Regions from separate parts of the Mesorhizobium ciceri biovar biserrulae genome, predicted to be linked through region 1. Evidence: predicted binding sites of a transcription regulator. Region 1 holds the regulator's gene; the other holds the start of a gene.

Region 1 (14,399 bases):
TCAGATTAGTGGCCGGCGCGCCTCGCCCAGCCCTTCCCAGCCGGCGAGCCGCTTGAGCCCTTCATTGTCGGAGACCGCGCAGCCGCCGTCGCGCCAGACGATCAGCTTGCGATCCATCAGCTTGCGGATCGTCTTGTTGGTGTGAACCAGCGACAGGCCGAGCGTATCGGCAATGTGCTGCTGCGTGATCGGTATCTGGACGGATTGGCTGCCATTCAGTCCGACGACCTTTGCCCGGCTGCCGATGAAGGCGATGAGATAGGCGGCGCGCTCGATCGCACTGCGGCGCCCGAGGCTGAGCAGATTCTCGTCCAGCATCCGCTCCTCGCGCGATGCGATCCAGGTGATGTCGTAGGCCAGCCCGGGATGATTGCGGTACAGCTCGTGCAGATATTCGCGCTCGAAAACACACAGCAGCATCGGTGAGAGTGCCTCGACGGAATGCTGCATCTCGCCCATCACACTGCCTTGCAGGCCGATCAGATCGCCGGGCATGAGATAATTGAGGATCTGGCGACGGCCATCCCGCAGCAGCTTGTAGCGAAACGCCCAGCCGGAGAGCACGGTGTAGAGATGGGCGCTATGGCTTCCCTCCACCAGCACCGTGTCGCCCTTGTCGACCGCGAGTTCACCCTTCTTGAATTTGCTGATGAAGGCCAGCTCCTGTTTTTCGAAGTCGCGGAAAACCGGCAACGGCCGCAATGGGCAGTTCTCGCAAGGATATTGGCGGCTGGAGAAAGCGTTATTGTTCTGGACTGACATTTCGCCCCCTTCGAAAGCCCGCTCGACCCCTTCGAAAGCCGCTCTTGGAGAGCCGCGTTTCAACGCGTTGCAAGGATTGAGGTTCCGCCCGCTGGCCACATGTCTTTTTTAAATGACAGCGAGCCAATTAGCGATCATGACTCCGGCGTTTCAAGGAGTCTTTGCCCGTGCCCACATTGCTTGACGGATTGCGGATTCTCGTTTTGGAGGACGAATTTCTCATCGCCATGGATGTCGAGCAACTTTGCCGCGATCATGGCGCCGATGAGGTGGTGATCGCCCGTGACCTGACCGAGGTCGATGGCCGGGAAGTCGCCACGCGATTCGATGCAGCCATTGTCGACTTGATGCTGGGCGGCGCCTCGACGATCGATTTCGCTTCCGGGCTGCGCGCGGCAGGCATACCTTTCGTGTTTGCGTCCGGCTATTCGGATGCGGATGAAATCAAGGCATCGTTTCCGGGCGTCAGGCTGGTTGGCAAACCCTATTCAGGTGAAGACCTGGTGCAAGCGGTCGCGGCGGCCTGCGGACGCGCTTGAGACGCGATCGCGGTCAGCTCGCCGGCGAACTCGTTACCTGGGCCGAAATCGCGTCCGGACCATACTCGTCCTCACCTGATATTTTCAGGATCTCCTGCAAGCGGGTACGGGCTCGGCTGACGCGGCTCTTGATCGTCCCCACCGCGCAGCCGCAGATCTCCGCGGCCTCCTCGTAGGAGAAACCAGATGCGCCGATGAGGATGATGGCTTCGCGTTGGTCCTCCGGCAACTGCTCCAGCGCCCCGCGAAAGTCCTTCAGGTCGAGTTGACCGTGCTGGGCCGGATGAACGGCAAGCCTCGCCGTCATGATACCGTCGCTGTCCTGCACTTCGCGCCCGCGCTTGCGCATTTGCGAATAGAACTCGTTGCGCAGGATGGTGAAAAGCCAGGCCTTGAGATTGGTGCCGGGCTGGAAGCTCTCATGCTTGTCCCAAGCCTTGACGAGTGTTTCCTGGACGAGGTCGTCGGCTTTATCGGCATTTTGCGTCAGCGACACGGCAAACGCGCGCAGACTTGGGATTGCCCCAAGCAGATCAGTCTTGAAGCCTTGTGAGACCGCGGCCATGCCTCAGTCCTTCTTCTGTGCGGGTTCAGCCTGTTCCAGTTGGCTAAGCAACTGGGAAAAGCGATCCGGCACATCGTCGGAGACCAGCGCGTCGTAATATTGTTTGAGTTTGCGTCCGATTTCGGAGTTCGGCCCAAGAGCGTCACCAGAACCGTTCCGGCGCCTGCTCTCGGCGCCAGTCAGAATATCTTTCGTCATATCCTTCATTTTGCCCTTGTATTCCCAGCGCTCAAGCCGCTCTTACCGTACTCAACACAACGCAAGCGGCGCCCTCGTCTGGTTGCCCATCCCCACCACAAACGCCACTCCCCGGCTTTTGTTCCGTCGAGGTGGAACTTTTTCAAAAAATCCGCGTTATCAGGGCTTGCAGTCAGCTTGACCTGCTACGCAATCGCGTCATTCTGAGGGAGACGTCTTACCATGAGCTTATCCGCCACCATCGCACCACATCTGCCCTTCCTGCGCCGCTTCTCGCGGGCTGTTTCCGGGTCGCAAGAGAGTGGTGACGCGCTGGTCGCTGCGATGCTTGAAGCCATCATCGCCGATATCGAGATATTTCCCGAAGCATCGAGCGACCGCATCGCGCTGTACAAGGTTTTCGCCAAGCTTTTCACATCGGTCGCCATCCGCGTTCCACAGGAACAGGCGCAATCGGCGTGGGAACAGCGCACCGCCGCCAATCTGAATGCGATCGCGCCGCGGCCCCGTCAGGCCTTCCTGCTCGTGGCGGTCGAAGGCTTCAGCGAGGAGGAAGCGGCTGAGATCCTTGACGTCGGTGATCAGGAGTTTTCAGAGTTGCTTGCCCAGGCGAGCAACGAGATATCCCGTCAGGTGGCAACCGACGTTCTGATCATCGAGGATGAACCGCTGATCGCCATGGATATCGAAGAAATGGTCGAGAGCCTCGGGCACCGCGTCGTTGGAACGGCGCGCACCCATGCCGAGGCAGTGATGATGTTCGGCAAGACGCGGCCGAAGATGGTGCTGGCCGACATCCAGCTTGCCGACGGCAGTTCCGGCATCGAGGCCGTGAACGAAATCCTGTCATCGACGTCGGTGCCGGTCATCTTCATCACCGCCTTCCCCGAGCGCCTGTTGACTGGTGAACGACCGGAACCGGCCTTCCTGGTCACCAAGCCGTTCAATCCCGACATGGTCAAGGCGCTGATCAGCCAGGCACTGTTCTTTGACCGGCAGGCGAAAGCCGCCGCATAGTGGGGAATTGGGAGTGGAGGAATTGACGAACCCAAGGCGATAGCCTCGCTCCCGAATCTCTCCAGATGATCAATTCGTCACTTCGTGCCGCCTGATGCACCCGGGCGGCGACGGTGAATTCCTGCGGTTCCGCTCGAACGATTTGCAAGCACGGTCTTTTTCGGCAAAGGGTGGGAACAAACCGCAACCACCCACGTTTTCATCGCACCATTCGAAGGAGATGGATCATGCTTTACTGGGCGCTCGTATTTCTCGTCGTTGCCATCATCGCCGGCGCGCTTGGTTTCGGCGGCATCGCCGGTACCTCCGCCGGCATAGCGCAGATATTGTTTTTCATCTTCCTCGCCTTCCTGGTCATTTCGCTTCTTGCGGGCCTGTTCAAACGGGCTTCGTAAGGACGGACGGCCGAACACTGGAAGCCGCACCCCTCAAACGGTTTCCAGCCACCGCCGGGCGGTGTCCCTCAAAGGACGCCGTCCGGCGGACCGTTTTTGGCGGCGGGTTTTCCGGAAACCTGTTTGGAACTCATTCAACGATGAGCCGTTCAGCCTGAATTGGGTGGACAGATTGGCCGATGGGTTCCAGGACCGGAAACAGGAAAGACGCCGTGCAAAGCGATGAAGTCATCGCCCTCCATCCCGCCGACAGCGGCATGCAGCTCGGCCGTGCTCTTCTTCACGCGTTGCACAATGCCGGCATTTCCGTTCTCTACCAGGATCGCGAGATGAAAACCGTATGGGCGCGCAACATGCGTGCGCCTTGGGTTTCGGACACCGCCGACAGCATCGGCATCCTGCCGGAGGCGCAGGCCGACCGCATCGGCGCGGCCAAGCGCGACGTCATTGCATCCGGCAACCCCCAACGTCTCGAAATCAGCGTTCCCGTCGAGGATGGCAGCCGCTGGTTCGAGGTGTGGATCGATGCCGATCACGGCGATGGTGGCACCGTGCAAGGCGTCGTCACCACGATGGTCGAGACGACGGAGCAGAAGCGCCGCGAGCAGACCCTGACGACGCTGTTGCGAGAGGTGAGCCATCGCTCGAAAAACCTGCTGGCGATCATCCAGAGCATAGCCACCCAGACCGGCCGCTACTCCGACAGCATCGGCGATTTCCTGACACGCTTTCGCGGCCGGCTGCAATCGCTGGCTTCGTCCCAGGATCTCGTGACCTCTTCCAACTGGCGGGGTGCAGCACTTCGCGAACTCGTATCGGGCCAGGTTGGCCGCTATGGCGGCGATCCGGTTCGCAGCCTGAGGTTTCAGGGGGCAAACCCCTATCTCAATCCCAACGCTGCCTTGCATATCGGCCTTGCGATGCATGAACTCGCCGTCAATTCGGTGAGCTACGGCGCCCTGTCGCGGCCCGGCGGGTACGTCAATGTTACAGCCAACCTGACCGCCGACGACACGGGAACCTCCCTGTCCCTGACATGGGCGGAGGCAATCGGCGCCAGTGATGTCAGGCGTAGCGAGAAGCGCTTCGGCAGCGTCGCACTCGAACGGGTCGTGCCGGCGTCACTGAACGGAACGGCGACGCTCGAAATCGCGGCTGGCCGCCTTGAATACCGCCTTGTCGTTCCGCACGGCAATTTCGAGACGGATTGAGCGACCTTCCTTAACCCGCCGTTCACCATAAAAGCAGATGCTGTTTTTCCCAGATACCGCTGGAACTTGTTGCGTCACCGAACATTTCCGCAGCAGGATTTGCAGCATGGTGGGAGGAATGCCTTGACGGTTGCCGACATGAACAGACTGGAGCAGGCCGCCCGGATTTCCATGGGCGAGTTTGAGGACTCCGAGGCTTCCGCGCCACCGCTGGCTCCTGTTCCCAACGGAGCTTTGCGCCTAGTTGCGCTGGCCTTGGTGGCGGTGATCATGGCGGTCGCCCTGCACCAACTGGTCTACTAGGCCACGTCGTTTCGGCCGGTGGCCGAAACGGCTGTAGCGCCGTCTTATTTCCCCGGCCGATCAAGCCAGCCAGGAACTTTGGCGAATGTAGACCGTTACTATGGCGAGAGGACTTCTCGCCATGGAACATATCGCTGCATTGTTGCTGGTCATCGGTTGCTCGAACACGATGGCCGACTGCCGTGAACTCCAGGTGCCCGTAAGCGTTTTCGCGACGGCCGAGCAATGCGTGGCCGAACGCCCATTCGTCTTGGGCGACGTGCAAGGGCAGGCTGACCACATCGTCGCCAAATGCCTTGCGGTCGATCCGGCGCTTGAGGACGACTATGATCAGATCGTCTGGAATGTGCGCGCCGATGGTACGCTTGACGCGTCTTTGGCAATTTCCACCCTGGTAATGGCATCGAACACGATACGCCCAGAAAAAGACTATCTTCACCAACAATAGATTGCAGCAGCAAAGGCCGTCATTTCATGCTAAATGGCGGCTGGAGCTTACTAAAGTGAGGACACAAAGTGAGGAGTGACTCTATGCGGAAGATGATTATTGCCCTGGTTGCGGTGGTCGCGGTCAGCGGCTGCACCTCGACTGAGAAGGACGTGGTTGGCGGCGGCTTGATCGGCGCCGGTGTCGGCGGCTTGGTCGGCGGCGGTAAGGGCGCGCTGATCGGCGCGGCCGTGGGTGCCGGTTCCGGCCTGCTGGTGCGCAACCTGCGCAACGGCTATTGCCAATATCGCGATCATCGCGGCCGGATCTACACGGCTCGCTGCAACTAATTCGGCGATAATCGAAACGTCGATCCGGAGGCCGGTCCGCCGGCTTCCGGGTTTTTGATGTCTGGATGCTTCCCCCTTGTCGGCAACGGTCGCGCTCAATTGGCGAGTGGAATTTTGATTTCCACGTTCAGCCCATTGGCTTGGTAATCCCGTTTGATCGTACCGCGCAATTCGCGCGTCACGTTGAGGTCGATCAGCTTGGTGCCGAATCCGGTCTCGGCGGGCGCTTCAAGTTTCTTCTGCCCGTTTTCGCGCCAGTTGAGAGCCAGCATCCTGTCGCGCCCTCGGCCTTCGAGCGACCAGTCCACCTTCAGCGCCCCAACGGAATTGCCGGCCTCGCCGTATTTCAGCGCATTCGTCGCCAGTTCGTGGAAGGTCAGGCCGAGCGCTTGCGTCGTGGTTTCGTCGAGCAGCACCTGTGGTCCCGACAACAGCTCATCGGGCAGCTCCTTGCCGAACACCTGACCCAGCTCGATGCGCAGGAGATCGCCAAGATCGGCCTTCTGCCAGCGTGAGCGCGTCAGCATGTCCTGGGAGGCCGCCATCGCCTGCAGCCTAGCCGAGAAGGACGCTGAAAACTCGTTGACGTCGGTCGCCCGCGATGCCGTCTGACGCGCGATCGCCAGCACCCTGGTGATCGAATTCTTGATGCGATGCTTCATCTCCTGCAGCATCAGGTCTTTTTCGATCAGGCTCTTTTCCGTCGTTTCGTGCAATCGCGACGCTGCCTCATAGGCCCGCTCCTGATAGCGCGCCACAAGCGCGATTGCGCCCGCCAACAGCAGGCCGAACAGCCCCAGCATCACCGGAATGGCGCGCGACGACGGCTGCGAGAAGGCGCTTGTCGGCCGGAACAGGACAGTCCATGGCTGTCCGGCGACGATGATCTTTCGCGTGACCAGCAGCCTGTTCCCGAAAGTGGAAGCCGGCGGCGTCTCCGACCGGAACAACAGATTGTCGCCGTTCACGGCACCATCGCCATCATAGATTTCGGTGTTGACCGGCAAAAGCGGCGACCGGCTGAGCGCGGTCTGGAACAGATCGCGAGCCCGAAAGGCCGCATAGAGAAAACCTGATGTCGAGGATCTCGAAGCATTGATGACGTCGGGAGCGGTTTCGACATTGAGCCGCACGAAAACGAAGAAGCCGGTGAACGTCTGCGCGGCGCCCGTGTCCTGGCCCAGCTGCACCAGCCCGCTGGCATGCTGCTGGTCGTCGGACATCGCCTTTTCGATCGCCGCACGCCGCACCGGTTCGCTGAACATGTCGTAGCCGATGCCGGCTTGATTGGATGGATCCAGCGGTTCGAACAGCACGATAGGGGTGCGCCAGGGTTGCGTGGTGTCCGGGTAGATTGGATGACTGACGCCATAATCGTGCAGCATGTCGCGTTCGACCGTCGCCTCGTCGCCCGCCTTTGCCAGCCTGAGGAAGCCGATACCGCGCAAGCCGGCGAAATTCTTGTCGACATCGAGCGCGGTGAAGAAGGCCTTGAACTCATTGCGAGAAATACCGCCATTGCGGGCGTCGAACAGGGCCTGCGTCGAGCGCAGCAGCGACAGATGCAGGTCGATGCGGCTCTCGATCCGGTTGAGCGCATCGTCGGCAGTCGCCTCGAACTTGATGCGCGCGGCTTCCTGCGTGGCGAAGTAGGCAAAACCTGCCATCACCATGCTGATCAGCGCGACGGCGATAAAGGCGATGATCGGGAAAAGCTTCTTCAACGGATCGTGCGGTCCCTGAGCAATGTCGGACCTTTATGCGCAAGTCGCCCTGCCAACACAATGCCAAGGCCAAGCCATCCCTACGGCTGGCATATCACGTGTCCGGCAACCGCGATCTGGCTTGATCTCAGGCCGCGATCTTCAGCGCGCCCGGTCCGGGAATGGCGCCTGGCGGGCATTTGCCCAGAATGATCATGCCCAGCACCTCGTCCTGGGTGACATCAGTGGTGCGGGCGGTGCCGACCACCTGGCCGTTCTTCATGACGCAGACCCGGTCGGCAAGCTCGAACACATCGTGGATGTCGTGGCTGATCAGGAAGATGCCGATGCCGTCGGACTTCAGCTGCTTGACCAGTTCGCCGACCTGCGCCGTTTCCTGCGGACCAAGTGCGGCCGTCGGCTCGTCCATGATCAGGATGCGGGCGTTGAACAGGATCGCACGCGCGATCGCCACCGATTGCCGCTGGCCGCCCGACAGCTTGATCACCGGCTCCTTGAAACGCTGGAACCGGGGATTGAGCCGACCCATCACCTTGCGCGCCTCGGCCTCCATGGCAACGTCGTCGAGCGTGCCCCAGGCGGTCATCAACTCGCGGCCGAGGAACAGATTGGCGGCGGCGTCGACATTGTCTGCCAACGCCAGCGTCTGGTAGATCGTCTCGATGCCGTATTTCTTGGCGTCGCGCGGGTTGGAGATTGATGCCTCCTCGCCGTTGACGAAGATCTGGCCCGAATCGCGCTTGTAGGCGCCGGACAGGATCTTGATCAATGTCGACTTGCCGGCGCCATTATGGCCGAGCAGCGCCACGACCTCGCCGGGGAAAAGATCGATCGAGGCATCGTCGACGGCACGGATGCCGCCAAACGCGATCGAGATGTTCCTCATGTCGATCAGCGCGGTGGCTGCAGGAGCAGTCTTGTCAGTCATGGCATGCCCTCCTAGACGCGCTTGCGATAGACGGTGTCGAGCCACACGGCGATCACCAGTACGGCGCCGACGACGATGCTCTGCAGCGGCGAGTCGACACCAAGCAGCACCATGCCGGACTGCAGCGATTGCATCAGCAGGGCGCCGAGCATGGCGCCGATGATCGTTCCCGACCCGCCGGCTAGCGACGTGCCACCGATCACGGCGGCTGCAATGACGAGCAGCTCGTCGAGCGTTCCAAGCACGTTGGTGGCCGAATTCTGCCGGGCCGAGGAGATCGCCGCGGCAATCGTGGCCAGCACGCCCATGATCATGAACACCTTCATGGTGATCCAGCGCGTGTTGATGCCGGCGAGATTGGCCGCCTCGGGATTGCCGCCGATGGCGAAGACATAGCGGCCGAAACGGGTGCGGTTGGTGATGAAGGTCATGACCAGCCCGACGGCGACCGCCATCAGCACCGGTATGGCGATACCGTGGGCGATGAACAGGCCGCCTTCGGGAACGGTGATGTTGTTGGCGGCCGCATATCTGTTCACGATGCCGATCGGCCAGGGGTAGGAGTTGGCGAGCCAGACCGCACCCATGATGGCGCCGCAGGTGACGACACCGAGCAGCGCCTCGGCCCAGATCGGACGTAGCGGAAAACGGAAACGCTTGCGCTGCACCCGCCCGTTGAACAGCCCAAACACCACGGCGAGGCAGGCGACGATCCCGACAACCCAGCTCCAGGTTGCGCCGATCGATCCCGCCGGCCCGCCGCCCATCAGCTGAAAGGTGGCGTTAAGCGGCGCCACGGTCTGGCCTGATGTGACCCACCAGGCAGCACCGCGCCAGACCAGCAGGCCGCCCAGCGTCACGATAAAGGCGGGCACTTCGAGATAGGCGATGACGAAGCCTTGAAAGGCGCCGATCAACAGGCCGAGCGCCAGGCCGATGACCAGCGCCAGGACCCAGATCCACGGATTGCCGAGTTCGAGCCCGACAAAACGCACCAGGAAATGCACCTGGGCAAATCCCATCACCATGCCGATCAGGCCCTCGGCGGAACCGACCGACAGGTCGATGTTGCGCATGACGATGACCAGCACCATGCCGCAGGCCATGATGGCGACCGCGGATGTCTGCACCGACAGGTTCCACAGATTGCGCGGCGTGAGAAAGGTGCGGCTGTCGAAATCGAGCGGGTTGACGCCGAGGCGCAGGCTGGAAATGACATGCAGCCCAATCCAGATGACCAGCAGCGCGCCGATCATGCCGAGCATCCGGGTGTCGATCTCGGTCGCCTTCAGGAACCGGGCGACGGCGCCGAGTTCCGACGCGCGCGCCGTATCGGCCTGCGGGTTGGACGTCGTGTCGGTCATGATTTCCTCCCACCGGCTGGCCGTCTGACGCGCATGCCGGAGCCCAGCCTAGAAGCTATCCGCATGATGCGGAAACACAATTCTTTGAGAAAACGCCGCGGCTTTTGGGCCGCGGCGTTCAGATATTTCGAAGTGGTCCGGATCAGTTACAGGCCGCGACGGTGCCGGCAGCGACACCCGCGCAGACTTCGTCCTTCTTGATCCAGCCAGCGTCGATGACGACGTTGAGATTGTCCTTGGTGATGGCAACCGGAGTCAGGAACAGCGACTTGACGGTGTTGCCGCCCGGCGTCGTGAAGTCCTTGGCGCCGGCGATGTCGCTCGTCTTCTTGCCGTCGGCCAGTTGCGAGGCGATCTCGGCGGCATTCTTGCCGAGCTCGCGCGCGTCCTTCCACACCGACACGGTTTGCGTGCCCAGGGCGATGCGGTTCAGCGCGGCGTGGTCGCCGTCCTGCCCCGAGACCGGCACGGTGCCGGCCAAGCCTTGAGCCGTCAGCGCCGCGACGACGCCACCGGCAGTGCCGTCATTGGCCGCGACCACCGCGTCGACCTTGTTGTCGTTGGCGGTCAGGAACTGTTCCATGTTCTTCTGGGCGTTGGCGGGCAGCCAGCCATCCGTGTAGGCTTCGCCGACATTCTTGATCTTGCCGCTGTCAATGGCTTCCTTGAGCACTTCCATCGAGCCCGAGAACAGGAAGTCGGCATTGGGATCGGCACCGGAGCCCTTGATGAAGACGTAGTTGCCTTCCGGCTTGACCTTGAACACTTCGCGGGCCTGCATACGGCCGACTTCCTTGTTGTCGAAGGTCAGGTAGAAAACATCCTTGTTCTCGATCAACCGGTCATAGCCGACGACCGGAATGCCTTCGTCCAGCGCCTTCTGCACGGCCGGGCCGATGGCCGAAGCATCCTGCGCCAGGATGATCAGGGAATTGGCGCCCTGCGAGATCAGGCTTTCGACGTCGGTAAGCTGCTTGCCGGGATTGGACTGCGCATCGGCGGAGATGTACTTGTCGCCGGCGGCCTCGATCGCCGTCTTCATGGCGGCCTCGTCGGTCTTCCAGCGTTCCTCCTGGAAGTTGGACCACGAAACGCCGACGACCTTGTCCTTCGCCTGCGCGACAGACGCGAGCGTCAGCGACATGGCGGCACCCGCCAGGATGGCGGCTGTGAATCTTTTCATATTATCCTCCCTGCGCCGCGTATGGCGCGACCAAACTGGCCCGAGGGCCGGCACAGAGGCCCTATTTTTTCGAGCCTCGAAAAAATACTGGGCCAACGCCCGAACGCTGTCAACATCGATTCTGATGGATTTTGATGTCGTCTCGAATTTTTTTCGGGCCTCGGAATAAAAAAATGACACGGCGCGCGGCTTCTGCCAGTATTTGACCGCGTCACCGACAGCGTTCCAGGGCAGGAAGAACCGCGGCGACCGGGAGGATATGAAAGAGCATGTCGGTCGGAATCCGCCACGACGATTTGCGCCGCCGCAACCGCGCGATGGTGATCGCGGCGGTGCGCCGCGCCGGACAGCCGTCGCGCACCGAGATCGCCGCAACCACAAGCCTCAGCCATTCGACGATCTCGGCGATCTCATCCGACCTGATCGTCGAAGGCATCCTGACCGAAAGCAAGCCGAGCGAGGCCGGCTCGCTCAAACGCGGCCGTCCGCAGGTCGGCCTCAGCCTCAATCCGGAAGCGGCCGCGGTAATGACCGTGGTGCTGTCGCTGAACTTCCTCTCGGTCGCCGTCATCGACTATGCCGGCCAGGTAATATCCGAGGAACAGCGCCGGCTCGACACGCTGACGATGTCGCGCGACTCGCTGATCGGTGAGTGCACGGCAATCGTGCGTCGCCGCCTGGAAGATCCCGACCTGGACGTGCGCAGCATCGCCCGTATCGCGCTGGCCGTCCAGGGCATCACCGACACCCGTGCCCGCGCCATGCTGTGGTCGCCGATCACGCCGCACACCGACATCGCCTTCGCCGACCTATTCGAAGACGAGTTCGGCATCCCAGCCATTATGGAGAACGACTGCAACATGATGGCGGTGGCGCTGCGCTGGCGCGACCCCGATCGTTACCGCGACGATTTCATCGCTATCCTTTTGTCGCACGGCATCGGCATGGGGCTGGTGCTGAAGGGCGAATTGTTCACCGGCACCCATTCCTCGGGCGGCGAATTCGGCCACATGATTCATCGGCCGAACGGGGCGCTGTGTCGCTGCGGACGGCGCGGCTGCGTCGAAGCCTATGCCGGCAATTATGCCATCTGGCGCAACGCGCGGCAGATGGGCGAGGATGCAGAACCCGTCGCCGATGTCAGCGATGCCGACATGCGCGCCCTGGCTGCCGCCGCCCGCGAAAGGGACGGACCCGAACGGGAAGCCTATCGCAAGGCCGGCGAAGCGCTCGGCTACGGCCTCGGCAGCCTGTTCGCGCTGATCGATCCGGCGCCGGTCGCCATGGTCGGCGTCAGCGCCGCCGCCTTCGACCTGATCGAGCCGGCATTGCGGCAAGCGATTGCCCAGACCGCCGGCGGCCAGCATTCCAAGTCGATTTCCTTCGACACCGAGCCGAACGAACTGCCGCTGATCCGCGAAGGCTGCGCCATGCGGGCGCTGATCTTCGTCGATCAGGAGATTTTTGCGCCGGGCGTGCAGGCGAGATCCGGTTTCGGCGGCAAGAACGTGGCGTGAGTTCAAACGAGGGAGTTCAGTCCTCGCGAATGGCGTAACCCGCCCCACGGATGGTGCGAATGACATCGGGCATGCGGCCGTTGTTGACCGCCTTGCGCAGCCGGCCGACATGCACATCGACCGTGCGTTCGTCGATGTAGATCGTCTCGCCCCAGACATTGTCGAGCAGTTGGCTGCGCGAGAACACGCGGCCTGGATGGCGCATCATGAATTCAAGCAGGCGGAATTCCGTCGGCCCGAGCCGGATCTCGCTCTTCTTGCGATAGACGCGGTGCGACTCGCGATCGAGCACGATATCGCCGACCTTGAGCACGCTGGACAGCACTTCCGGCTTGGCCCGGCGCAGCAGCGCCTTGACCCTGGCCATGAACTCCGGCGTCGAGAAAGGCTTGACCAGATAGTCGTCGGCACCGGTCGAGAGGCCGCGCACGCGGTCGCTTTCCTCGCCTCGCGCGGTCAGCATGATGATCGGCAGCCGCTCGGTCTCGGGACGCATCCTTAGCCGGCGGCAGAGTTCGATACCGGAAACCGCAGGCACCATCCAGTCGAGCACCAGAAGGTCTGGAACGTTCTCCTGCAGCCGGATTTCGGCCTCGTCGCCGCGCGTCACCACTTCGACCTGATAACCTTCGGATTCGAGATTGTAGCGGAGCAGCACGCCTAGCGGCTCCTCATCCTCCACCACCATGATGCGTGGCGCGATCATCGGCTGGTCACCCCTGTCATGCCGCTGGCGCGGACATTGCCGTCTCGTCCTGCTTCGGACGATTGGCTGGCAACTGCGTGCCGGTCAAAACATAATAGGCATTTTCGGCGATGTTGGTCACGTGGTCGCCGATCCGCTCGAGGTTCTTGGCGCAAAACAACAGGTGCGTGCACGCCGTGATGTTGCGCGGATCTTCCATCATGTAGGTCAGCAGTTCGCGGAACACCGATGTGTATTTGACGTCGATGCGTTCATCATTGTTTCTGAGCGTGGCAAGCGCTGCCGCGTCAGCGGCGGCATACTCGTCGACGACCCCCTGCACCTGGATCAGCACCAGCTGCGCCATTGCGTCGATCGAATGCGAAAGGTCGTGCGGCGTGACGCTCAGCCCGACAGTGCCGACGCGCTTGGCGATGTTCTTGGCAAGGTCCCCGATGCGCTCGAGGTCGCCGGCCATGCGGATCGAACCGACCACCGCACGCAGATCGTTGGCCATCGGCTGGCGCTTGGCGATCAGCGTGATGGCACGATCGTCCAGCTCGCGCTGGCGTGCATCCATGATGGCGTCATCGGAAACCACCCGCTGCGCCAGCGCATTGTCCGAATTGAGCAAAGCCCTGGTCGAGCCACCGACCATCGAGCGGGCGAGATCGCCCATGTCGCGGATCAGCTGGCTGATCTGCTCCAGATCCTCATCGAAAGATGCGACGGTATGTTCACCCATGATCTTCGTCCCTCATATGCCAGAGATCAGCCGAACCGGCCGGTGATGTAGTCCTGGGTGCGTTTGTCGTCGGGGGTGGTGAACATCTTGTCGGTGGCGCCCTCCTCGACCAGATAGCCAAGATGGAACATCGCGGTGCGCTGCGACACGCGCGCTGCCTGCTGCATCGAATGGGTGACGATGACGATCGTATAGTTCTGACGCAGTTCGTCGATAAGTTCCTCGACGCGAGCGGTGGCGATCGGGTCGAGCGCCGAACACGGTTCGTCCATCAGGATCACCTCGGGTGACACGGCGATGGCGCGTGCAATGCACAGGCGCTGCTGCTGGCCACCGGAAAGACCCGTGCCAGGTTCCTGCAAACGGTCCTTGACCTCGTTCCAGATCGCCGCCTTCTTCAGGCTGGACTCGACGATCTGATCCATGTCGGCCTTGCGCTTGGCCAATCCGTGGATGCGCGGACCATAGGCGACGTTCTCGTAGATC
Region 2 (14,399 bases), 1.5 Mb from region 1:
CGCTTTTTCGGCGACGGCCATCGCGCTGCTGTGCGCCGGTGGTTTGGCCGGTGCACTGGGCAACGGTTTCCCGCAACGGTTCCCGGACTTCTCGACCGAACGTATCCGGGTCGGCGACTGGCGCAACGGCATCTGCTTCAACGAAAACGGGACCCGCATCGAAGACTGGAATCTCGCCGACTGCACCCGTACAACGGGCTTTGCCACCAATGTGCTGCTGTGGGGCGATTCTTTCGCTGCCCATTATGTATCGGGACTTGAGCCCAACGCCCAGAAAATCCAGGCCAATGTCATCCAATACACCTATGCCGGCTGTCCGCCCGACCTGACCTATTTTTCCTATGCTCGGCCCGCCTGCACCCGCTTCAACGAACGGGCCTTGTCGATCATTCGCGACGCAAACATCCAGGCGGTGATCCTGAGCGGCCGATGGACCGACTACCAGGCCAGGGGCTTCGACGGCCTGCAGAAGACGATCGACCGGCTTCGCGAGATGGGGGTCAAGATCTATACCGTCGGTCAGTCTCCGGAATTCATCGCCGACGTCCAGAAGATCGCTTTTTTCGTGAAGCGGGAGCATGCCGCAACCACATCCTGGCCCATGGCTATGGATCCGGGCATCAACGCACGGGTTCTGCCGTTCACCAAAGGGGCCGATTTCATAGATCCGCTGACGTATCTGTGCGACTCGGCCGGTTGTTCATACGCCGACGCCAAGACCAATGAATTTCTCTACTTCGACTATGGCCACTTCTCTTCCGCCGGCGCGACGCTGGCCATCTCGAAATACTGGCCAAGTTTCGCCACCAGCGACAAGGCCGCGAAGGCAAACCGGCAATTCACGGCCGCAGGCGCGCCGTGATCCGCAGCACGACGGCGTCGTGCCGAAACGGACCGCTTTGCGATTGCCCGAAGGCCAACCCTCATGCTAACGAGGGCGCACGCGGGTATGATGTAATGGTAGCTTGTCAGCTTCCCAAGCTGAACGCGCGGGTTCGATTCCCGCTACCCGCTCCAGTCTAAGGCGTCAGAACCATTTCAGCGCCTGCCTGTTCGTCGAACACAACCGAGCAGCCTCTCGCCAGCGCCACCGTTGCGAGGGCGTTTGCCGCCGCGTCATCCGATGAAACGAAATCGCCGGTCAACACCCGCAATTCTTCCACGCCTTCAGCCATGGACACGAAATTGCCGACCGATCGATCGTGCTTGCAGGCCTCGATCACGCAAAGCAGGTCGATGATTTCGAAGCTGCGCATGTTCAGCCTCCAGAAGAAATCGTCCCTTGCAAGATCATGAACGCATCGGCGGGAAATAATGTTCCCAGTGCGCTTTCGCTGGCCTCGGCCTGGCGGCGCTTTCGCCGGAGAAGCTTACCTGATCCAGCCATCATCCCACTTCCCTCAGAATGAAGTCGTGCAGCATCTTGGCGGCCGGCGACAGCGCGCGATTCCTCACCGTGATCAGGCTGTAGGGCCTGACCTCGATGTCGAATTCGGTCTGGACGACGTCGATGGCGCCGGCCAGCCCGTCAGGGTTCTGGATGAATTTCGCCACCTGGACAGAGACCGGTGCGATGGCATCGGATTGCGCGACCATGACCAGGGTCAGGAGCAGCGAACTGGTGTTCAGGATACGGTCCGGCAAAGCGATGTTGCGGTTGAGGAAGTTGCTCTCCATCGCCTGGCGCAAGGGCGAGCCGCCAGACTGGAAGACCCAGTCATAGGCGGCGGTGTCTTCCAGCCGCACCACGCTGCCCCTGGTGAGCGGGTGGCCACGGCGCACGATCAGGCAGGCCTTCTCGACGCCGATGACGCGCGACTCGAACAGCCGCGGATTGAGGTCGTCCGGGATGCGCGCGATGATGAAGTCATGGCGCGTGGCGATCAGCTCGCGTGCCAGCACATTGGAGGTCTCGACCTGCATGGTGATCTCGATGCGCGGATAGATGCGGCGGATTTCACGAATTGCCGGCACCGCCAGCTCGATTGCCGGCGCGGTCACGGCACCCAGGAAAACCGAACCACCCTTGCCCGCCTTGAGCTCGGAAATCTCGCGGTCGACCTCGCGCATCTCCAGCAGGATCGAGCGCGCGCGCCTGGCCAAAGCCTTGCCGTATGGCGTCAAGGTGATGCCGCGCGGCAGCCTCTCGCACAGCTTGACCTCCAGCACCGCCTCCATCTCCGCGATCATGCGCGAGGCCGCCGGCTGCGAAATGTTCAGAACCTGGGCTGCCGCGCTGACCCGGCCATGGTCGTCGAGCGCGACGATCATGCGCATGTGACGCAGACTGAGACCGCTGCGCAGCAGGGTTTCGCCATCGCCCGGTGCTTCTCTGTAACCATCTGAAGCTGTTGTCGGATTCGCTGGCCGCGCCATCGCTTTCCCTGCCTTCTGCTCGTGTACGACCGACATCGGGGTCAGCCCGTCACGTCGCAATACATATACCAACCATGATATAGCAACCATCAAAGATCGCATTTGACAGTTATGGCAAAGACCCACACCCTCCGCGCGTTCCAAGACGTGACGGTCGCCGACGAGAAAAATCGTATCGATTGAATCAGCGTCTCGGGGCCATGGGAGGATACCGGAGATCGATATGACGGCAGCGGTGCCTTGGCGCTTCTGCACGATTGCGCGGCCCGCGACCCCCGGGGTGCCGCGTCCATCAAACAGGGAGAGTTAAAGTGAAAATCATCAAGACACTGGCCGCCGTCGCGGCCCTTGGCATCGCTGCCATGACCTACTCGGCGCACGCAGCCGACAAGGGTCTCGTCGGCGTGCTGATGCCGACCAAGACCTCGCAGCGCTGGATCAATGACGGCGATGCCGTCAAGTCCCAGCTCGAGGCTCTCGGCTACACCGTCGACCTGCAATACGCGCAGGACGACATCCCCAACCAGCTCAGCCAGCTGGAAAACGAAATCACCAAAGGCCCGAAGGCGCTGATCATCGCCTCGATCGACGGGACCACCCTGTCGGATGCTCTGCAGAAGGCCGCTGACGCGGGCGTCGTCGTCGTCGCCTATGACCGCCTGATCAAGAAGACCGCCAATGTCGACTACTACACCACCTTCGACAATTTCGGCGTCGGCGTGATCCAGGCGAATTCGCTGGTCAAGGGCCTCAAGGAACGCTTCCCGAACACCAAGCCGTGGAACGTCGAACTGTTCGGCGGCTCGCCCGACGACAACAACGCCTTCTTCTTCTACAATGGCGCCATCTCCGTCCTGCAGCCGCTGATCGATGACGGCTCGATCAAGATCAAGTCCGGCCAGACCGGCATGGACAAGGTCGGCACGCTGCGTTGGCTCGCCGCCACCGCCCAGGCACGCATGGACAATCTGCTGTCGGCCAACTATTCGGACGGCAGCCGCGTCGATGGCGTTCTTTCGCCCTATGACGGCCTGTCGCGCGGCATCACCGCCTCGCTGCGCGCCGTCGGCTACGGCACCGAAGCTCAGCCTTGGCCAATCGTGACCGGTCAGGACGCCGAGACCGCTTCGGTCAAGCTGATCATCTCGGGCGAGCAGTACTCGACCGTGTTCAAGGACACCCGCGAACTGGCCAAGGCCACCGTCGAGCTCGTCGACAAGGTGCTCTCGGGCGGCAAGCCGGACGGACTCGATGAAAAGACCTACAACAACGACGTCAAGGTCGTTCCCTCGATCCTGTTGACGCCGCATGAAGTCGACAAGTCGAACTACCAGGCGCTGGTCGTCGACTCCGGCTACATCAAGGCCGACGAACTGAAGTAATCCCGGTTACAAAGTCAGGGGGTCCTGCGCAACGCAGGGCCCCTTTTCGTTCACCAGCGAGCCCGGTATTGTCACCGACCTCGCCGGCAATGTTTGCCGAGCTCTCAAGGAGCGGTAGTCCCCATGGACCCGACGATTTTGGAGATGCGCGACATCACCAAGACGTTTCCCGGCGTGAAGGCGCTGTCGAACGTCAACCTCAGCGTCGAGGAAGGCGAGATCCACGCCGTGGTCGGCGAAAACGGCGCCGGCAAGTCGACACTGATGAAGGTGCTGTCGGGCGTGTATCCCTCCGGCACCTATGACGGCCAGATCATCTTCCAAGGCCAGGAATGCCAGTTCAAGGGCATCCAGGACAGCGAACACAAGGGTATCGTCATCATCCACCAGGAGCTAGCGCTGGTGCCGATGCTGTCGATCGCCGAAAACATCTTCCTCGGCAACGAGCACGCGAAATTCGGCGTCATCGACTGGGACGCCAACGAGGAGCGCACCAGTGCGCTGTTGAAGAAGGTGGGCCTCAAGGAGGACCCCAAGACGCTGATCACCAATATCGGCGTCGGCAAGCAGCAGCTGGTCGAGATCGCCAAGGCGCTGAGCAAGGAGGTCAAGCTCCTGATCCTCGACGAGCCGACGGCATCGCTCAGCGAAAAGGACAGCCAGGCGCTGCTTGACCTGCTGCTCGAATTCAAGCGGCAAGGCATGACCTCGATCCTGATCTCGCACAAGCTCAACGAGATCAACCGGGTCGCCGACAAGGTGACGGTGATCCGTGACGGGCGCACCATCGAGACGCTAGCCAAGAAGGACATCTCCGAGGACCGCATCATCACCTCGATGGTCGGTCGTTCCCTTGACGACCGCTATCCGCCGCGCGAGCCTGATATCGGCGAGATCGTGTTCGAGGTGAAGAACTGGTCGGTCTATCACCCGCTCCATGCCGAGCGGCAGGTGATCAAGGGTATCGACATCAATGTGCGCAAGGGCGAAGTGGTGGGCATTGCCGGGCTGATGGGCGCCGGCCGCACCGAATTCGCCATGAGCCTGTTCGGCCGCTCCTACGGCCGCCGCATCACAGGCGAGGTGCTGCTCAAGGGCAAGCCGATCGATGTGTCCTCGGTAAGCAAGGCGGTCCAACACGGCATCGCCTACGTCACCGAGGATCGCAAGACCTACGGGCTCAACCTCATCGACCATATCAAGCACAACATCACGCTGGCCAATCTCGGCGGCGTGGCCCGCCACAGCGTGATCGACGACATGCGCGAGCTCGCCGTTGCCAACGACTATCGCAAGAAGACCAATATCCGCGCTTCCAGCGTCTATCAGTTGACCGGCAATCTTTCCGGCGGCAACCAGCAGAAGGTGGTGCTGTCGAAATGGCTGTTCGCCGACCCGGACGTGCTGATCCTCGACGAGCCGACACGCGGCATCGATGTCGGCGCCAAGTACGAAATCTACACGATCATCGCGCGACTCGCCTCGGAGGGTAAGGCGATCGTGGTCATCTCGTCGGAAATGCCGGAATTGCTCGGCATCACCGACCGCATCTACGTCATGAACGAAGGGCGCATCGTGGGCGAAATGCCCGCCGCGGAAGCAAGCCAGGAAAAAATAATGCGCGCCATCGTTCGTGGAGAAGGAAAAGCAGCATGAGCACCGAAAGCGCCCCCGCCCCGCACGGCAATGTCGCCGAAGAGCAGCGCCCACGCATCGCCGTCTCGGCGCTGGCGACGAACCTGCGCGAATACGGCCTGATCATCGCGCTGATCGTCATCATGCTGTTCTTCCAGTTCACCACGTCGGGAACGCTGTTCAAGCCGGTGAACCTGAGCAACCTGGTGCAGCAGAACTCGTTCATCATCGTGATGGCGCTGGGCATGCTGCTGGTGATCGTTTCCGGCTATATCGACCTCAGCGTCGGATCGGTCGCCGGTTTCATCGGCGCGCTGGCGGCAAACATGATGGTCATCTGGCAACTTGGACCGCTCAGCAATCCGCTGGTGGTTTCGATCATCTGCCTCGTCGTGGGCGGCCTGATCGGGGCGGCGCAAGGCTACTGGATCGCCTATCACAGAATACCGAGCTTCATCGTGACACTGGCCGGCATGCTGATCTTCCGCGGCATCTGCCAGGCGCTGCTGGGCGGCGGATCCTCGGTCGGTCCGCTTCCCGACGACTTCAAAATGCTCAGCTCGGGCTTCATCCCGGATGTCATCGGCCCGCTGACGCTGATCCCGCCGACGGTGAACGCGGCCGGCAAGACCATCATGGGCAGCGGCCTGACGCTGCACATGACGACGATCGTGCTGGGCCTGATCGCCGTGCTGGCCTATGCCTATTTCGGGGTGAGGACGCGTCGCAAGCGCGAACGCCATGGCTATGAGGCCGAGCCCTTTGCCCTGTTCGTCGTCAAGACGCTGGTCGCCAGCGCCCTGGCGCTGTTCCTGGTCTATGAGTTCGCCAGCTACAGAGGCCTGCCGGTCGTGCTGCTCGTCATGGGCGTGCTGATCTCGCTGTTCGTCTTCGTCACCAAGCGCATGACCATCGGCCGCCGTATCTACGCCATGGGCGGCAATGCCAAGGCCGCGCAGCTGTCAGGCATCAACACCGAGCGGCTGACGCTGATGGTGTTCATCAATATGGGCGTGCTGTCGGCGCTCGGCGGCCTGATCATCGCGGCGCGACTGGGACAGGCGGTGCCGGCCGCGGGCCTCGGCAGCGAGCTCGACGTCATCGCCGCCGTCTTCATCGGCGGCGCCTCGGCGATGGGCGGCGTCGGCCAGGTCATCGGCGCGGTGGTCGGCGGCTTCATCATGGGCGTGATGAACAACGGCATGTCGATCATGGGCGTCAATGTCGACTGGCAGCAGGTGGTCAAAGGCCTGGTGCTGCTCGGCGCCGTGATCTTCGACGTCTACAACAAGAACAAGGCTTGAACGGACTTAAGAGCAATTCCAGGAAAAGTGTGAAACGGTTTTCCGCCCGGAATTGCGCCAAGACAATGAGTTAGAGCGGTTCGCCGTTTCCGTGAAACGGTGAACTGCTCTGGTCGAGGAAAGCAGGAGGCATACGATCGCGACGCTGCCGGCAACCCGCCGGTAACAGAAGTCCCTGAGGGACCAGGCCCGCGAGCGCAATCCGAACTGAGAATTTAAACCGTGGCATGGACGAGGTCCCGGCCGCGCTGAGCAAGGTTTGCCGTTTTGGCAGCCCTGCCAAGGCAAATGAGAGAGGATTCATCATGCTGATCTCCCAGATCCTTGACGACGCCGAGACCATCCGCGTCGTCGCCCGCAATGGCGGCAAGACCCGGATCATCAATGGCGCCCGCAGCGTCTATTCGCTGGCGATGGAGGCCGCCCGCACCGGCGTCGGCCTCGTCACGCTGATCGAACGCAAGGGGCTTGGCGAGACGGTCGATCTCGAGGCCGCTTACAAGAAGGGGCGGCTGCTGTCGCCGATCAATCACCCCGATCCGGCGCATCTGCACCTGACCGGCACCGGGCTGACGCATCTCGGCTCCGCCGCGACGCGCGATTCCATGCACAAGAAGCTGAGCGCCGACGGCGAGGAGCAGCTCACCGATTCCATGAAGATGTTCCGCATGGGGCTGGAGGGCGGCAAGCCGGCGAAAGGCCAGATCGGCGTGCAGCCGGAATGGTTCTACAAAGGCAACGGCACGATGGCGGTGGCACCAGGCGCCGCACTCCTGTCACCGGCCTTTGCCAAGGACGCCGGCGAAGAGCCCGAAGTCGCCGGCATCTATGTCATCGGCGACGACGGCGCACCTTTCCGCGTCGGCTTCACGCTGTCGAACGAGTTTTCCGACCACGTCACCGAGCGCGTGAACTATCTGTTCCTCGCGCATTCCAAGCTGCGCAACGCCTCGTTCGGGCCGGAGATCCTGATCGGCGACCTGCCGTCCGACATCCGCGGCACCTCGCGCATCGTGCGCGACAGCGAGGTGCTGTGGGAAAAGCCGTTCCTGTCCGGCGAAGCGAACATGTCGCACACCATCGCCAATCTCGAACATCATCATTTCAAATACGCGGCTTTTCGCCAGCCGGGTGACGTGCATGTGCACATGTTCGGCACGGCGACGCTGTCCTTCGCCGACGGCATCACGACCGAGGCCGGCGATGTCTTCGAGATCGAGGCCGGGGATTTCGGCCTGCCGCTACGCAACCCGCTCGAGATCGAGCAGCCGGTGAAGGTGGCTGTGAAGGCGCTTTGAGAGCGCGCCTTTTCCTTCTCCCCAAGTGGGAGGTGGATCGGCGCGTTAGCGCCGAGACGGATGAGGGGTGTTCCAGCGGAGTGAAACGTTGGCGTTCCCTGGAACACCCCTCATCCGTCGCCTCCGGCGACACCTTCTCCCACAAGGGGAGAAGGAAAAAGGCGCCTCTGCCTCAATAAATATCGAAGTCGAAATACTTGGCCTGGATCTTCTTGTAGGTGCCGTCGGCAACGATCGCGTCGATGGCCGCGTTGAGCTTGTCGCGCAGGGCCGTGTCGTCCAGGCGCACGGCGATGCCGGCCTGGGTCTCGGTGCCCTTGACGTCGCCGACCAGCTTGCAGCAGCCGTCGCTTGCTTTCTTCAGCCAGTCCATCAGCACGAACTTGTCCGAGATCACGGCGTCAAGACGACCGTTGGTCAGGTCGGTGATCGCCTCTTCCTGGGTGGGATAGAGTTTGGCCTCCGCGCCCGCCTTGCCATATTCATTCTGGGCATAGTCGGCCTGCGTGGTCGAAGCCTGGGCACCGACCGTCTTGCCGGCAAGGGCCGCCGGTTCGGTCGAGGTGAGATCGGTGTCCTTCGGCGCCACCAGAGCCAGCGGTGTCGTATAATATTTGTTGGTGAAGGCGACCTGCTTCTTGCGCTCCTCGGTGATGCTCATCGAGGCGATGATGGCGTCGAATTTCTTGGCCTGCAAAGCGGGAATGATGCCGTCCCAGTCCTGGGTAACGATCTCGCATTCGACCTTCATCTGCGCGCACAGCGCATTGGCGATGTCGATGTCGAAGCCTTCGACCTTGCCGTCGGCGGTAATGGTGTTGAACGGCGGATAGGCGCCCTCGGTGCCGATCTTGATTTTTTCGGCTGCCTGCACCGACAGAGAGCCGGCCAGTGTTGCCAGCATGGCAGCGCCCGCCGCCGATATGACCCATTTCGAAAATCGCATTTTCTTGGTTCCCCTTGAACGCCGCCAGCTTGACGGGCGGCAAGGCAGCCAAGCATGCCGAACCGGCACAGGCAAGTATTTTGCCTTGGGGCAATGAGTGTCAGCGCGCGGCGCGGAAATGCTTGGACAGCTTCAGGCCCTGCGCCTGGTAGTTGGAGCCGAGATCGGTGCCGTAGAGTGCCTGCGGCCGCTTCAGCATATGCTCGTAGACCAGCCGGCCGACGATCTGGCCGTGGTCGAGGATGAACGGCACTTCATGGCTGCGCACTTCCAGCACCGCCCGGCTGCCGGTGCCGCCGGACGCGGAATGGCCGAAGCCCGGATCGAAGAAGCCGGCATAATGGACGCGGAATTCGCCGACCAGCGGATCGAAGGGCGTCATCTCGGCGGCGTAGAGCGGCGGCACATGCACCGCCTCCTGGCTGACGAGGATGTAGAATTCATCGGGGTCGAGCACCAGTTCGCCGGCGCCGCTCTTGTGGATCGGTTCCCAGAAGTCGACGACTTCCTGGGCCGCGCGCTTGTCGACATCGACGAGGCCGGTGTGATGCTTGCCGCGATAGCCGACCAAGCCGCTTTGATCGCCGTTGAGGTCGATCGACAGCGCGATGCCGCCGCCGGAAATGTTCGGCGGCTCGGTGGCGACCAGCATCTGCGTGCGATGCAGGTCGTGCAACTCGGCTTCCGAGAGCAGCGCATTGCCGATGCGGAAACGGATCTGCGACAGGCGCGACCCGGTGCGGACGACGATCGGGAAGGTGCGCGGGCTGACTTCCAGAAAGAGCGGGCCATGATAGCCGGCGGCGATCTTGTCGAACTCGTGGCCGCGATCGGTCATGACGCGGGTGAAGATGTCGAGCCGCCCGGTCGAGCTCTTCGGATTGGCCGAGGCTGAAATGTCCGCCGGCAGCGCCAGGCTTTCAAGCAGGGGCACGATATAGACGCAGCCGGTCTCCAGCACCGCGCCCTCGGCCAGGTTGATCTCGTGCAGCTGCAGCCGGTCGAGCTTTTCCGAGACCTTGTGATTGGGGCCGGGCAGGAAGGAGGCGCGCACCCGCCAGGCCTTGTCGCCGAGCCTGAGATCGAGGCTGGCCGGCTGGATCTGGTCGGCATCGAGCGCACGCGCCGAATTCAGCGCGCCGGACTGGAACAGCGCCGATATGTCCTGGTCGGGAAGAATGCCTGTCTGCCGCAAGGCTCCACTCCTGCTTGGTACAAACCTCTTAATGAAGCCGGCAATTGACGCAAGCGCGGTGCGGGTCTAAAGGGTCGTTATCCCGTGGTGATTTGGCCGGTCGGCTTGCAGCCACGTTAAACAAGTCGCTAAAGGACCGTCGGGCCGCAAGGCCGTATGGACCGGTTGCGACTTTCGCGGCCGGTTTTTTTGTGTCTGGAAGAAAAGCGATGAGCACCAAGAAGCGCAACTGGAAGCCTCAGACGGCACTCGTGCACAGCGGAACGCTGCGTTCCGGTTTCGGCGAAACGTCAGAAGCGATCTATCTCACCCAAGGCTATGTCTACGAAACGGCGCAGGCCGCCGAAGCCCGTTTCAAGGGCGAGGAGCCGGGTTTCATCTATTCGCGCTACGCCAACCCGACCGTCGACATGTTCGAGAAGCGCATGTGCGCGCTGGAAGGTGCGGAAGACGCGCGCGCCACCGCGTCGGGCATGGCCGCGGTGACGGCCGCCCTTCTGTGCAGCGCCAAGGCCGGCGACCATATCGTGGCGGCACGCGCGCTGTTCGGCTCCTGCCGCTGGGTGGTCGAGACGCTGGCGCCGAGATACGGCATCGAGGCGACGCTGGTCGACGGCACCGACATCGCCAACTGGGAAAAGGCGGTCAAGCCGAACACCAAGCTGTTCTTCCTGGAAAGCCCGACCAATCCGACGCTGGAAGTGGTCGATATCGCCGCTGTCGCTTCGCTTGCCAATTCGATCGGCGCCAGGCTGATCGTCGACAATGTCTTCGCCACGCCCCTGCAGCAGAAGCCCTTGCAGCTCGGCGCCCATGTCGTCGTCTATTCGGCGACCAAGCACATAGACGGCCAGGGGCGCTGTCTCGGCGGCGTCATCCTGTCGGACAAGAAGTGGATCGACGAGAACCTGCACGACTATTTCCGCCATACCGGCCCAAGCCTTTCGCCTTTCAACGCCTGGACGCTGCTGAAGGGCCTGGAAACGCTGCCGCTGCGCGTACGCCAGCAGACGGAAAGTGCCGGCCGGATCGCCGATTTTCTGGCCGAACGGCCGGAAATCGCGCGCGTCATCTATCCCGGCCGCGCCGACCATCCGCAGGCCGACATCGTCAAGAAGCAGATGTCGGGCGGCTCGACGCTGATCTGCCTGGACGTCAAGGGCGGCAAGCAGGCGGCCTTCGCCTTGCAGAACGCGCTCGAGATCGTCCTGATCTCCAACAATCTCGGTGACGCCAAGAGCCTGATCACCCACCCGGCGACGACGACGCACAAGAATCTCAGCGACGAGGCGCGCGCCGAGCTCGGCATCGGGCCGGGCACGCTCAGGCTGTCGGTTGGCCTGGAGGATGCCGACGATCTGCTCGAGGACATCGCGCAGGCGCTGAAGGCCAGGTAGGAGGCTTTCAGGCGCCGGACGGCGTCTCTTCCAGCTCGGCCGTCTTGGTGCCGATGGTCATCGCATTGCCGCGCCAGTCGACGGCGCCGCCGAGCCAGCCGCGCCCCCACATCGCCGGCAGGATCAGGTCGCGCGCCATGATCGCGGCGACCATGCGTGGCGACAGGTACCAGCCCTTGGACCAGGCCAGGGCGCACTCCGGAAGATAGAAGGCCGCCAGCACGGCAAGGGCGGTTGCCCAGAGGCTGAAGCCGGCGCTTGCCGCCGCAAGCAACGCAAGCACCAGCGGCACCACGGCGCCGGTCAGGATTTCGGGTGCGAAGAACAGCGGGAAAGTGACGCGGCGCAGGCGCGCCCAACGGGCCTGACGCGACCAGATGTCGTCAAACGAGCGCCGGCCAAGCGGCTGCTCGAAGGGGGCGGCGACGAGATTGACGCGCAGGCCGAGACTGTTCACCAGCTTGGTCGCAGCGGCATCCTCGGCAATCTCGGCGGCCAGCGCGCGGATGCCGCCATTGGCGTCGAGCATCGGCTTGTTCCAGAGCATGCTCTTGCCCTGGGCAAAGCCGAGGCCGAGCGCCTCGCCGGCATACTGCCAGCGCGCCTGCAGCGTGTTGAGGAAAGCGCATTCGACCTCGGCCCAGAAGCCGGCCGGCCGCGAGCCGATCGGCGTCGAGCAGACAAGGCCGGTGCCGGGCCGCCAGGCAGCCATCAGGTGCTGGATGTAGTCCCTCGGCATCAGCACGTTGGAATCGGCCAGGACGACCCAGTCGTGCCGCGCCGCTTCCCAGCCCTTGACGCAATTGTTGAGTTTCGGATTGGCGCTGATGCGGTCGTCGCCGACAAGCAGCCGGGCCGGCACTTTCGGAAACCGGACGATCGTCCGGTTTATCAATTTGACCACCGGATCGTCGGCATGGGCGACGCAGAAAATCAGCTCATAGCGCGGCCAGTCGAGCGAGAAGGCGCGCTCCAGCGTCTCCTGCGTGAACGGCTCGACGCCGCGCGACGGCACGACGATCGACACCGGCCGCGGCTTGCCGGCCGGCGGCGCAATGGTGCGACGCCGTCTCAGACGCGACGCGGCGAGCACGATGCTGGCGAGATTCGAGAGGATGAGGACGGTTGAAAGCGTGGCGGCTATGAGAGTGAGTTGCATCGAGATCCGGTCACTCCAGGAAAACCGGTCCGCAAGATGGCCGGTTTCAACAGTTCAACAGAGCGCCCGAGTCGCGCGTCACCAGTCCGCGCACACCATCATTGTCATATGTCACTTAAATGACATTCTTTGTCGGCACCTGCCCGCGAGGTCGGCCAGAGGAGGCTTCGATCGGTTGACCTAACCGCACGGAGCGCCGAAAGTTCCGCTGGAACCGTTTTTTGGAGCCGCTTATGTATAGCGCCGTCACGCGCAACATCGAAGTGCAGGTCAGGCCGTTCTATCTGGAGGACCGTTCGGATCCCTCTGAGAACCGCTATGTCTGGGGCTATCAGATAACGATCGACAATCAGTCGGACGATTTCGTGCAGCTTCTGTCGCGCTATTGGCACATCACCGACGGCACCGGCCGGGTCGAGGAAGTGCGCGGCCCCGGCGTGGTCGGCGACCAGCCCGAACTCAATCCCGGCGACAGCTACCAGTACACGTCCGGTTGCCCGCTCTCGACACCGTCCGGCATCATGGTCGGGCATTACACGATGCGCAACAAGCGGGGCGAGACGTTCGACATCGCCATTCCGGCGTTTTCGCTGGACTTGCCGGGGACGCGGCGGACGGTGAATTGATTTCGCCTCACCGGCCGCGGAGCGACCGGTGAGGCGTGGTTTCTACTCTACTGGGCCGCGAATTCCGCCGGGTCGAAATCATATTGCTTCGAACAGAATTCGCAGGCGACGTGGATGCCGCCGTCCTCGGTGCTGTCCTTGATCTCCTGGGCGGAAAAACCCTCGAGGATGCCGCGGATCTTGTCCCTGGAGCACGAGCACTGGTCGGCGACCGGAACGCCGCCGAAGACGCGCACGCCATGCTCGTGGAACAGCCGGTAGAGCAGCCGCTCGGCGCCGATCGTCGGGTCGATGAGTTCGGTCGGCTCGATGGTGCCGAGCAGAGCCAGCAACTCCTGCCAGGAATTGTCGACCGGATCGTGGATCTCCTCACGCGGATCGCCATCGCCGCCCGGCAGGTCCGGGACGCGCATGCGCTCGGGCGACTGCGGCAGGAACTGCGCCAGGATACCGCCGGCGCGCCATTGCTCGCGGGCGCCGCCGGGACCGGGCGTCAAAAGCTTGGCCACCGACAGCCTGATATCCGTCGGGATCTGCTCCGACTGACGGAAATAGGTGCGTGCCGCGTCTTCCAGGGTCTCGCCATCGAGCTGGACGATACCCTGATAGCGCTGCGTATGGGCGCCCTGGTCGATGGTCAGCGCCAGCACGCCACTGCCGAGCAGCGTCTGCTGGGAGGTTTCGCCCGCCGCGACCAGCGCTTCCAGCCGGTCGGCATCGAAACGCGCATAGGCGCGCAGCGCCGAGGGCGTGGAAAAATCCGCAACCAGCATGTCGACGGGCCCGTCGGTGCGGGTCTGCAGGATGAACTTGCCCTCGAACTTCAGCGAAGTGCCGAGCAGCACGGTCAGCACACAGGCCTCCGCCAGCAGGCGGGCGACCGGCTCGGGATAATCGTGGCGGCTGAGGATGGCGTCCAGCATCGGCCCGAGTTGGACCGTGCGGCCGCGCACGTCGAGAGGGCCGACCTCGAACGGCACGACGTGATCGTCGCCGGCATAGCCGAATTCGCCGAGTTTGGGGTGATGTTCAGTCACTTGATAGGTTTCCAACATGACAAAGCTCCAGGGCGCGGCCATGC

Evidence for each region. The regulator PhoB, encoded in region 1, activates phosphate uptake and scavenging genes when phosphate is short. The targets are predictions, from matches to a motif close to TGTCATNNANCTGTCAT.
Region 2: A4R29_RS03730 (ceramide glucosyltransferase) is a predicted target of PhoB. The motif match lies at 12,801-12,817, and genes of this name have one in related genera.

Annotation. Positions count from the first base shown of each region.
Region 1 is NZ_CP015064.1:5,583,476-5,597,874, forward strand. It holds gene A4R29_RS26310 (Crp/Fnr family transcriptional regulator) at 1-762, opposite strand; gene A4R29_RS26315 (response regulator) at 990-1,301, shown strand; gene A4R29_RS26320 (RNA polymerase sigma factor) at 1,315-1,866, opposite strand; gene A4R29_RS26325 (NepR family anti-sigma factor) at 1,870-2,073, opposite strand; gene A4R29_RS26330 (response regulator) at 2,287-3,081, shown strand; gene A4R29_RS33405 (DUF1328 domain-containing protein) at 3,309-3,476, shown strand; gene A4R29_RS26335 (sensor histidine kinase) at 3,656-4,687, shown strand; gene A4R29_RS26340 (hypothetical protein) at 4,811-4,990, shown strand; gene A4R29_RS26345 (hypothetical protein) at 5,112-5,438, shown strand; gene A4R29_RS26350 (YMGG-like glycine zipper-containing protein) at 5,522-5,767, shown strand; gene A4R29_RS26355 (CHASE domain-containing protein) at 5,863-7,491, opposite strand; gene A4R29_RS26360 (ATP-binding cassette domain-containing protein) at 7,619-8,419, opposite strand; gene A4R29_RS26365 (sugar ABC transporter permease) at 8,431-9,783, opposite strand; gene xylF (D-xylose ABC transporter substrate-binding protein) at 9,926-10,966, opposite strand; gene A4R29_RS26375 (ROK family protein) at 11,236-12,483, shown strand; gene phoB (phosphate regulon transcriptional regulator PhoB) at 12,500-13,189, opposite strand; gene phoU (phosphate signaling complex protein PhoU) at 13,206-13,913, opposite strand; gene pstB (phosphate ABC transporter ATP-binding protein PstB) at 13,940-14,399, opposite strand, start outside.
Region 2 is NZ_CP015064.1:797,950-812,348, reverse strand. It holds gene A4R29_RS03785 (acyltransferase family protein) at 1-862, shown strand, start outside; tRNA gene A4R29_RS03780 (tRNA-Gly) at 944-1,017, shown strand; gene A4R29_RS03775 (hypothetical protein) at 1,020-1,256, opposite strand; gene A4R29_RS03770 (LysR family transcriptional regulator) at 1,387-2,376, opposite strand; gene chvE (multiple monosaccharide ABC transporter substrate-binding protein) at 2,688-3,758, shown strand; gene mmsA (multiple monosaccharide ABC transporter ATP-binding protein) at 3,882-5,414, shown strand; gene mmsB (multiple monosaccharide ABC transporter permease) at 5,411-6,697, shown strand; gene araD1 (AraD1 family protein) at 7,003-7,995, shown strand; gene A4R29_RS03745 (ABC transporter substrate-binding protein) at 8,168-8,941, opposite strand; gene A4R29_RS03740 (2'-deoxycytidine 5'-triphosphate deaminase) at 9,042-10,136, opposite strand; SAM riboswitch at 10,211-10,288, shown strand; gene A4R29_RS03735 (O-succinylhomoserine sulfhydrylase) at 10,346-11,533, shown strand; gene A4R29_RS03730 (ceramide glucosyltransferase) at 11,541-12,692, opposite strand; gene apaG (Co2+/Mg2+ efflux protein ApaG) at 12,926-13,318, shown strand; gene A4R29_RS03720 (Hsp33 family molecular chaperone) at 13,366-14,397, opposite strand.